Regions from separate parts of the Actinomadura sp. 6N118 genome, predicted to be linked through region 2. Evidence: riboswitches for the same ligand, from Rfam matches in the RefSeq annotation. Region 2 holds a riboswitch; each other region holds the start of a gene.
What was found. Region 2 has a riboswitch for thiamine pyrophosphate ahead of thiC (phosphomethylpyrimidine synthase ThiC). Riboswitches for the same ligand answer to the same signal wherever they lie in the genome.
Positions count from the first base shown of each region.

Region 1: linked by a shared signal. The riboswitch ahead of ACH34W_RS22825 (purine-cytosine permease family protein) and the one ahead of thiC (phosphomethylpyrimidine synthase ThiC) in region 2 are both predicted to bind thiamine pyrophosphate.
Region 3: linked by a shared signal. The riboswitch ahead of thiO (glycine oxidase ThiO) and the one ahead of thiC (phosphomethylpyrimidine synthase ThiC) in region 2 are both predicted to bind thiamine pyrophosphate.

Region 1 is NZ_JBIRAZ010000008.1:289,767-293,033, forward strand. Features, by position in the region: gene ACH34W_RS22820 (PAS domain S-box protein) at 1-250, opposite strand, end outside; gene ACH34W_RS22825 (purine-cytosine permease family protein) at 366-1,892, opposite strand; TPP riboswitch at 1,887-2,033, opposite strand; gene ACH34W_RS22830 (rhodanese-like domain-containing protein) at 2,060-2,392, opposite strand; gene ACH34W_RS22835 (SSI family serine proteinase inhibitor) at 2,496-2,909, shown strand; gene ACH34W_RS22840 (Fpg/Nei family DNA glycosylase) at 3,051-3,267, opposite strand, start outside.
Region 2 is NZ_JBIRAZ010000013.1:206,670-209,936, forward strand. Features, by position in the region: gene thiC (phosphomethylpyrimidine synthase ThiC) at 1-1,637, opposite strand, end outside; TPP riboswitch at 1,633-1,746, opposite strand; gene ACH34W_RS31560 (sensor histidine kinase) at 1,860-3,083, shown strand; gene ACH34W_RS31565 (adenosine deaminase) at 3,052-3,267, opposite strand, start outside.
Region 3 is NZ_JBIRAZ010000002.1:502,721-505,987, forward strand. Features, by position in the region: gene ACH34W_RS06160 (thiazole synthase) at 1-60, opposite strand, end outside; gene thiS (sulfur carrier protein ThiS) at 62-262, opposite strand; gene thiO (glycine oxidase ThiO) at 259-1,383, opposite strand; TPP riboswitch at 1,373-1,510, opposite strand; gene ACH34W_RS06175 (NAD(P)/FAD-dependent oxidoreductase) at 1,593-2,780, shown strand; gene ACH34W_RS06180 (Rv2175c family DNA-binding protein) at 2,827-3,201, shown strand.

The sequences.
Region 1 (3,267 bases), on a different contig from region 2:
TCTGGCCGCTGTCGCCCTCACCCGCCCGCCGCGTCAGCAGCCGTTCCTGGACGGCGTTGTGCTCGGCCTTGAGCTCGTCCGGCACGATCGGCGGCACCTTGCCGAGCACCTCTTGGGCTCGCCAGCCGAACATCCGCTCGGCGGCCGGGTTCCACACCGTGACCCGGAACGAGTGGTCCACGGCCACGATCGCATCGGCCGCGCACTCGATGACCGCACGGAGGATCGGATCGTGGACCGAAAGCTGCACGTCTGTATCGTGCCACCGGATCTTGCACTGGCGCCGGACAACCACCGCCGAAACGTTTCCACCTGACGGGGACTTTGCCCGCAAACCTTCGTCGTCCAGCGCGTCCGCCACCCGTTCAGGCGGCCGAAGAGTCGATCTTGCCTTCGGAACGCCCGGCCGCCCGGCCGCCCCCGCCCCGCGCGACCCGCCCGATCAGGAACGCGGCCAGACCGGCGACCAGGAACGACAGCAGCGAGGCGCTCATCCAGCTCTGCGTGCTGAAGCCGATCGCCTCCTGCACGTCGTGCCAGAAGCCCGCCCACCAGCTCACCGTGCCCGGATTGATCAGCTGGTACGTGACGAACCCGACCGCCCAGGCACCGATCATCCCCCAGCGAGACGGCGCCGAGACCGACGTGTCCCACCGGCCCTGCTCTTCGCGGGAGGACGACCCCCCACGCCCCCCGCCCGCCGAGGAAGAGGTCTTCGCCCCTGAACGCCGGCTCTGCTCCTTGAGAGGAGACGACTCCCCACGCCCCCCGCGCGGCGACCAGGTGGGCTTCGCCCATGAACGCCTGCCCTGACCCAGGAAAAAGTCCACCGCCAGCACGCCGAGCATGGGCACGAACACCGAGCCGATCAGGGACAGGAAGCTGGCATAGTCGCCGATGTTCAGCAGCAGGGCCAGGCCGGTGATCAGCGCGCCGAGCGCGATCGACAGGACGCGCCGGTCGGCGCGGGGCACCAGGTTCTGGATCGAGACGGCGGTGGAGTAGACATTGGCGAACGACTGGTCGGCCTCGCGCAGCACGAAGACCGCGAAGAAGAGCACGCCCAGCGTCACGCCCAGGAACGGGTCGAAGACCTTGGTGGAGTCGCCCGCGACCAGGGCCAGCGCCAGCAGGCCGAGGATGTAGGCGATGATCTGGGTCGCCGAGTAGCCGACGGCCGCCGCGCCGAACGCGCCGCGGGCGGTGCGCGCGTGCCGGGTGTAGTCGGCCGCCACCGGTACCCACGAGATCGAGACGGCCAGCGCCGCGTCGGCGCCGATCCAGAACCCGCCCCATGACCCCTCGGTCAGATCGGGCAGCGGCTCCCGCACCAGCTGGACGTAGAAGTACACCAGCGCGATCATCACCGCGGCGGTCACGTACCGGCGCAACATCCGGACCGAGCCGAGCGGCCAGATCGTCAGGACCGTCGTGAGCACACCTGCCGCGATCACGTACGTCCAGCGCGGCACCCCGTCCCACAGCGCCCGCGCCGCGTCGGCGATGACGATCAGCTCGAACGTGCCCCAGCCGATGAGCTGGGCGATGTTGAGCGCGGTCGGCACGTACGACAGCCGCGCACCGAACAGCCCGCGCAGGAGCACCATCGCCGGCTGGCCGGTGATCGCGCCGGGCGCCGCGGACAGGCCCAGCATCAGCCCGCCGATCGCGGTGCCGACGATCATCGCGACGATGCCCGCCATGATGGACAGCGTCGGCTTGCCGTCCGCCCCGGGGGCCAGCACGGTGTAAGCGCCGGAGAAGGCGAACAGGCTGACCCCGAGGTTGGCCCAGAAGGCACCTTGGTCCCAGAAGCTGAGGACCTTGGGCGCGGGCTCGTCGAGGGTGTACGGAACCTCGTTACGAGGGCGTTCTTTTACGACAGACGTCATCGGGACACACACTCCCTACGCCGGCATTACCCGGACAGGTTCATGCGGTCGGTGACGCCTGTGCCCTTTTGGGAACTGCCCGTTCGGAACGGACGTGTCGCCCTCTCAGCCCGGTCGGCCCGAGCTCCCGCGGTGGGGTACTGGAATAGAACGGGACGAATCGTACATCAGGCCACGTGCGGCGGCCCGTCCGCGCCGCCCTCCATCGGGCGCCCGGCCTCGGCCCAGCGCTTCATGCCCCCGTCGACGTTCTTCGCCAGCCAGCCCGCCTGATTGAGCGCGACGGTCACCTGCGCGGACCGCATCCCGGACCGGCAGATCACGTACACGTCCTGGTCGCGGGGAATCTCCCCGGCGCGGTCACTCAGTTCGGCCATCGAAATGTGCGCTGCCCCCGGCGCATGCCCGGCGTCCCATTCGTACTGCTCACGGACATCGAGAAGGTATGCGCCCTCCGGTACGTCGGCCGCGTCCACGGCCGGGACGTCATCCCCGAAAATCATCACGCCTCCATGGAACCGCGCGAGACCCACCCGCGTCGAATCACCCATGCGGTATCGGACGCTCCTTTTCACGACGCCCGGCCTAGCCATGGTCATCTCAATGGCGGCCTGCGGCTCAGACAAGGCCACGAGCAGCCCCGGTGAATCCTCGTCCACGACGTCCGTCTCGCCCTCGGGCTCCTCCGGCACCCCCAAGGACACACTGACCGTCCAGGTGAAGGCCTCCGCCAAGGCCGCCGCCAAGACCTGGACGCTGTCCTGCGACCCCGCTGGAGGTGATCACCCCAAGGCGGGACAAGCCTGCACGGCCGTCGCCAAGGCCAAGGATCCCTTCCAACCCCCGCCCGCCGGCCAGATGTGCACGAAGATCTTTGGTGGCCCCGAGATCGCCACCGTGAAGGGAACATGGCAAGGTAAGCCTGTAGACGCCAAGTTCACCCGCACTGACGGTTGTGAGCTCTCCCGCTGGGAGAAGCTCGCCCCGCTCTTCGGCGGCGTTCCCAAGAACGGCTGACGAGTCCACCCCGTTCGGACTCTGTCAGCTCGAGACGGGCCCCGGTCGGCGCGCGACCGGGGCCCGTCGCCATCCCTGGACCCGACCTGGGGACTACATGACCTAGGGGCTACCTGCCCTGGGGCTGCCTGCCCTGGGGGGCTACTTGAGGAGCCGCGACATGCGGCGGTCGGCGAGGGGTTTGCCGCCCGTCTGGCAAGTGGGGCAGTACTGCAGCGAGGAGTCGGCGAACGAGACCTCCCGGATCGTGTCGCCGCAGACAGGGCATTTCGCGCCCGTACGGCCGTGCACGCGCAGGCCGGTCTTCTTCTCACCCTTGAGATCCTGTGCCTCCAGGCCGCGGGAGCGCTCCACGGCG
Region 2 (3,267 bases):
TCGCCGAGGCCCTGCTCGCCCGCGTACCGGCGCACATCCTGCGTGATCTTCATCGAGCAGAAGTGCGGGCCGCACATCGAGCAGAAGTGCGCGGTCTTGGCCGGAGCGGCGGGCAGCGTCTCGTCATGGAACGACCGTGCGGTGTCCGGGTCCAGCGAGAGGTCGAACTGGTCCTCCCAGCGGAACTCGAACCGGGCGTCCGACAACGCGTCGTCCCATGCCTGCGCGCCCGGATGGCCCTTGGCCAGGTCGGCCGCGTGCGCCGCGATCTTGTAGGCGATCACGCCCGCCTTGACGTCGTCGCGGTCCGGCAGGCCCAAGTGCTCCTTGGGCGTGACGTAGCAGAGCATCGCGGTGCCGTACCAGCCGATCATCGCGGCGCCGATGGCCGAGGTGATGTGGTCGTAGCCGGGCGCGATGTCGGTGGTCAGCGGGCCGAGCGTGTAGAACGGGGCCTCGTCGCACCACTCCTGCTGGCGGTCGACGTTCTCCTTGATCTTGTGCATCGGGATGTGGCCCGGGCCCTCGTTCATGACCTGGTTGTCGTACTCGGCCGCGATCTTGGTCAGCTCGCCCTGCGTGCGCAGCTCGGCGAACTGCGCCTCGTCGTTGGCGTCGTAGATGGAGCCGGGGCGCAGCCCGTCGCCGAGCGACCAGGTGATGTCGTACGCGGCGAAGATCTCGCAGAGCTCCCGGAAATTGCCGTAGAGGAAGTTCTCCTCGTGGTGGGCCAGGCACCAGGCCGCCATGATCGACCCGCCCCGCGACACGATGCCGGTCTTGCGGCGCGCCGTCATCGGCACGTACGAGAGCAGCACCCCGGCGTGGATCGTCATGTAGTCGACGCCCTGCTCGGCCTGCTCGATCACGGTGTCGCGGAACACCTCGAAGCTCAGCGCCGCCGCGTCGCCGCCGGCCTTCTCCAGAGCCTGGTAGAGCGGCACCGTGCCGACCGGGACGGGCGAGTTGCGCAGGATCCACTCCCGCGTGGTGTGGATGTCGCGGCCCGTCGAGAGATCCATGATGGTGTCGGCGCCCCAGCGGGTCGCCCACGTCATCTTCTCCACCTCGTCCTCGATGGACGACGCGACCGCCGAGTTGCCGATGTTGGCGTTGACCTTCACCAGGAAGTTCTTCCCGATGATCATCGGCTCGATCTCGGGGTGGTTGATGTTGGCGGGCAGCACGGCCCGGCCCGCCGCGAGCTCGTCCCGGACGAACTCCGGCGCGACGCCCTCGCGCAGCGCCACGTACTCCATCTCGGGGGTGATCTCCCCGCGCCGCGCGTACGCGCGTTGCGTCACCGGCGCTCCCGTCCCCTTGCGCGGCCTGCGCGCCGGGAAGGCCGCCTGGTCCCGCAAGGGATCTGTGGACTTGCGGCCGTCGTCCTCGGGGCGGGGGCCACGGCCTTCGTACTCGGCGGTGTCGCCGCGCTCGGCGATCCACTCGGCGCGAAGCGCGGGCAGGCCACGCCGCACGTCCGTCTCGTACGCGGCATCGGTGTACGGCCCGGAGGTGTCGTACAGCACCACGGTGTCGCCGTTGGTCAGCGGCACCTCGCGCATGGGCACCCGCAGGTCCGGGCGCGATCCCTGGAGATACGTCTTGCGGGCACGTGAAACAGCGGTGTCGTTCATGACGACTCGATCTCTCCCTACGCCGGCATTACCCGGTCAGGTTCCAGCGGTCAGCGGCCGTCTCAGCCGCTATCTCAGCCCGGTTCGCCGGGCCCCCGCGATCTGTCGTGCCCGACGTTAACCCGCCGTCCCCCCGTTGCCGCAACCACCGCCAGTGATGTATGGCCTGATCCGAACGGACCCGGCGGGATGCCGTGGGGAAGTTCCGTTACGGTATGGAACGTGGTGATCGTGCGCCGGTTGCGGCCGGAGGTGGTGGACGGCCTGATCGCGGCCGTTCTGGCGGGAGGCGCGCTCGCGGCGACGCTGAAGTGGCCTCAGGATCGGCCCTTGGACGCCGGGGGAGTGCTGCTGCTGATCGCCCTCCACGTGCCGCTGGTGTGGCGGCGGAGATGGCCGGGGGCGGTGCTGCTCGCCTTCACCGCGCTCGTGCTGCCCTTCCACGTGATCGGCTACCAGCATCACGCGATCGTGCCCGCCGAGGTGCTCGCGCTGGTCACCTACGCCTTTCTGGGCCGCAGGGTCAGGGCGGTCCTCACGACGGTGTGCGTGATCCTGACGATCTGCGCGGTCACGTTCGCGATGCGCGCGGGCGGGCGCAGCTTCCTGGAGCAGATCGGCGCGCTGGAAGCGATCCTCGCCGTGATCATCGGGATCCAGGCATGGCGGGTACAACGGTCACGGATGGCGGCGATCCTCGAACGGGCGGAGACCGCCGAGCGCACCCGTGAGGACGAGGCGCTGCGGCGCGTCGCCGAGGAACGCCTGCGCATCGCCCGCGACCTGCACGACCTGCTCGCACACACCATCACCGTGATCGGCGTGCAGGCCGGGGCGGCGGCGCACCAGGTGGCGGGCGACCGGCCACTGGACCGGGCGGAGCTGGCCGGGACGCTCAACTCCATCGCCGCGACCTGCCGGGACGCGCGCACGGAGGTGCGCGCCACGCTCCAGATCCTGCGGCGGGCCGACGCACCCGGGGTGCCGGGCGAGCTGGCGGCCGGGCTGGACGGCCTCGGCGAGCTCGTGAACGCGGCACGGGCCGCGGGCCTCGACGCCTGCCTGGTGGACGTGGGTGAAGGAGAGCCCGCCCCCGAGGTCGGGATCGTCGCGCACCGGATCGTGCAGGAGGCCCTGACCAACGTCATCAAGCACGCCGGGGCCCGCACGGTCGAGGTCCGCCTCGTCCGGGGGGAGGCCGAACTCCAGCTGACGGTGAACGATGACGGCCGCGGGCCGGGCGAGAGCGCCGGGGAAGGGGCCAGGGAGGGAGCCAGTGAGGGATTCGGCATCGTCGGCATGACCGAGCGGGCCCGCAGCGTCGGCGGGACGGTCGAGACCGGCCGTGGGCAGGACGGCGGCTTCGCCGTCACCGCCACCCTGCCGATGACCCCGCCGGACACCAACGAGCCCGTCACATCCAGCGGTACCTCTCGACTTCCTTGAGGTAGGCCCTGCGCTCCTCGTCGGACAGGAAGGCCGCCTCGAACGAGTTGGCCGCCAGCTGCCGGAGCTCCTCCAGGCCGATCATGAGCATGGGCTCGGCCTCCAGCGCGTCGTAGACGTCACCCACATAACCGCCGAAATAGGACGGGTCATCCGAGTTGACCGTCACCAGCATCCCGGAGTC
Region 3 (3,267 bases), on a different contig from region 2:
GCCGAACTCCGCGCCCCCGATGACCAACCGGTCGCTCTCGTTCACTGCGGTTCCGCTCATGTCAACCTCCCTGCACGGCGGTCAGCACCTCAAGCCGATCCGCGTCCCGTACCGTCGTCGCGTCCCACTCGGACCGGCGGACGACCTCGTCGTTGAGCGCCGCGGCCACCCCGGACGCGGCCGTGGTGACGGTGGCGACCACCTCGGCGACGCTTGCGCCCTCCGGCAGCTCGCGCGCCTCGCCGTTGACGATGACCTTCACGATGGGACCACCTCGAAACGATCCGGAGTGAACGGCGTGCCGACGTCCGGCACCGTGCCGTCCAGCAGCACTTCGGTGAGGATGTCGGCGCTGACCGGGGTGAGCAGGATTCCGTTGCGGAAGTGACCGGTGCCGACGAAGAAGCCGGGCAGCGCGGTCGGGCCCATCACCGGGGCGTTGTCCGGCGAGCCGGGCCGCAGGCCGGCGGTGACCTCGGCGAACTCCAGCTCGGTGATGCCGGGCAGCAGCTCGCGGGCGTCGCGGAGCAGCTCCCACAGGCCGCCGGCGGTGACGCGGGTGTCGAAGCCCATCTCCTCCTGGGTGGCGCCGATCACGATCTCCCCGTCCGCGCGCGGCACGAGGTAGATCGACGAGCCCTTGACCAGGCCGCGGGTGGAACGCCGCAGGAACGGCACGCGGGTGCGGAGCCGGATCACCTGCCCCTTGACCGGCCGTACGGCTGGAACGATCCCGGCGGGCAGGCCCTCGATGTCGCCCGACCACGGCCCGGCGGCCAGCAGCACCTTGGCGGCCCGGACCTCCGAGCCGTCCTCCAGGCGCACGCCTACGGCCGTGTCGTTCTCGACGAGGACACTGGTGGCGCGCTGCCGTACGAGCCGTACGCCCAGCTTCTCGCCTGCGGCGCGCAGGGCCGGAGTGAGACGCCGCGGGTCGATCGAGCCGTCTGCGGGCGCCAGCAGCCCGCCGCGCACGCCCGGCGCGAGCATCGGCTCGGCCTTGCGGCACTCGCGGCCGGTGAGCGCTTCGATGGGGATGCCGAGCGACTCCTGGAAACGCCGCAGATCGTCGAGGTAGCCGAGATCGTCGGAGTCGAAGGCCACCTCGAGGATGCCGTCGGTGCGATAGCCGGTGTCGTGGCCCGTCTGCTCCTCCAGTTCGGCGACGAACGCCGCGTACCGTTCCCTGGAGGCCAGCCCGAGGCGCAGCAGCGGTTCCTCGCCGTAGGTGAGCTCGCTGACGGGTGTCAGCATCCCGGCGGCGACGGAGGAGGATCCGCTCGCCGGGTCGGGGTCGACCAGGGTGACGGCGGCGCCGCGGGCGGCGGCACGCCACGCGGTGGCCAGGCCGATGACCCCGGCACCAATGATCACAACATCCATTCGCGCTCCCTTCGCCGGCATGATCCGGATCAGGTCCTGGCGGTCGGCGGCCCATGCGGCCGGTGTCTCGCCACCGGCCTCAGCCACCCTCTCAGCCCGGTCGAACCGGACTCCCGCGATCCCTTCCAGGGTACGTCTTCCTGCATGTACGCATATGTCTGGACACCCGTCCATTTGCCCTCGTGGTGCGCCGACTAAGGTTTGCCTTCATGGACAGGGTGATCGTCGCAGGCGGCGGGCTGGCAGGCGTTCGGGCCGTGGAGGCCCTGCGGAGCAAGGGGTACGAGGGCGAGCTGACCCTCATCTCAGCCGAACGGCACAAGCCGTACGACCGGCCTCCACTGTCGAAGGCCGTCCTCGCCGGGGACGTCGACGACACCACCGTCGACGCCGACTGGGACGGGCTCCGCTGCGAGTTGCTGCTCGGCGAGCGGGCCACGGCGCTGCGGCTGGACGCCGGACGCGGCGGGACCGTGGAGACCACCGCGGGCGACCTGCCGTTCGACGGGCTCGTCATCGCCACCGGCGCGACCCCGATCACCTTGCCCGGCGACGGACCCCAGCATGTGCTGCGCACCCTCGACGACTCCCGCCGCCTGCGCGCCGGACTGACCCCGGGCGCCCGCGTCGTCATCGTCGGTGCGGGCTGGATCGGCGCCGAGGTCGCGACCACCGCCGCGAAGAAGGGCTGCGAGGTCACCGTGGTAGAGGCCGCGGACACGCCGCTGGCGAACGCGGTCGGCCCGGAGGTGGGCGGCCTGACCGCGCGCTGGTACGCCGAGGCGGGGATCGACCTCCGCACCGGCGTCAAGGTGGCGGCCATCGAGCACGGAGGGCTCCTCCTGGCCGACGGCGATCATGTGGCGGCCGACGAGGTCGTCGTGGGCGTCGGCGTCCGGCCCGAGGTGGGCTGGCTGGCGGGTTCCGGGCTGGAGATCGAGGGCGGGGTCGTCACGGACGCGTCCCTGCGCACCGCCCGTCCCGAGATCGTCGCGGTCGGCGACTGTGCCGCCTGGTGGTCGCGACGGTACGGCCGGAGACTGCTCGTCGAGCACTGGGACACGGCCCTCAACGCCCCCGAAGTCGCCGCCGCGAGCTTGCTCGGGCAGGAGGCGGGCTACGACGCGGCGCCGTACTTCTGGTCTGAGCAGTTCGGCAAGATGGTGCAGTACGCGGGGTACCACCCGGTGGCCGAACGCATGGTCTTCCGAGGTGATCCGGCGGCGGACAAGTGGGCCGTGTGCTGGCTCACCGGCGACCGCCTGGACGCGATCCTGACCGTGGACAGGCCGCGTGACCTGGTACAGGCCCGGCGGATCATCGCGGCCGGGACGCCGGTCGACTCCGGGGCCGTCGCCGACCCCGACGTGCCCGTTCGCCAGGCGGTGAAAGTCTGATGGTTTGACGGATCGGCGTGCGTGGTAGGCAGGTGGCGTGACGCAGATGCACGCAACCGTCGACAACGCTCTCGATCCCCAGACCGATGCCCTCGTGGGCGAGTGGCTCACCCTCGTGGAGGCGACCGATCGCCTCGGCATCAAGGTCAACCGCACCAAGCAGCTCCTCAGCGAACGCAGGCTCCTGGCCGTGAGGCGGGAGGGGAGCCCTGCGATCCCCGCGGCGTTCATCAAGGACGGCCAGGTCATCAAGGGTCTGTCCGGCACGCTGACGTTGCTCTCCGACGCCGGCTTCGACGACGTGGCGACGCTGCGGTGGTTGTTCACCGCGGACGACACGCTGCCGGGCACCCCGGTCGAGGCGCTCAGCGAGAACCGGGGCACCGAGGTGCGCAGACGCGCTCAGGCGCTCGCGTTCTGACGGGCTCTGGCGAGGACGCGACCGCCGTTCGCCCGAAATGTCCTAAAAACATGGAAGAAGTCTGAC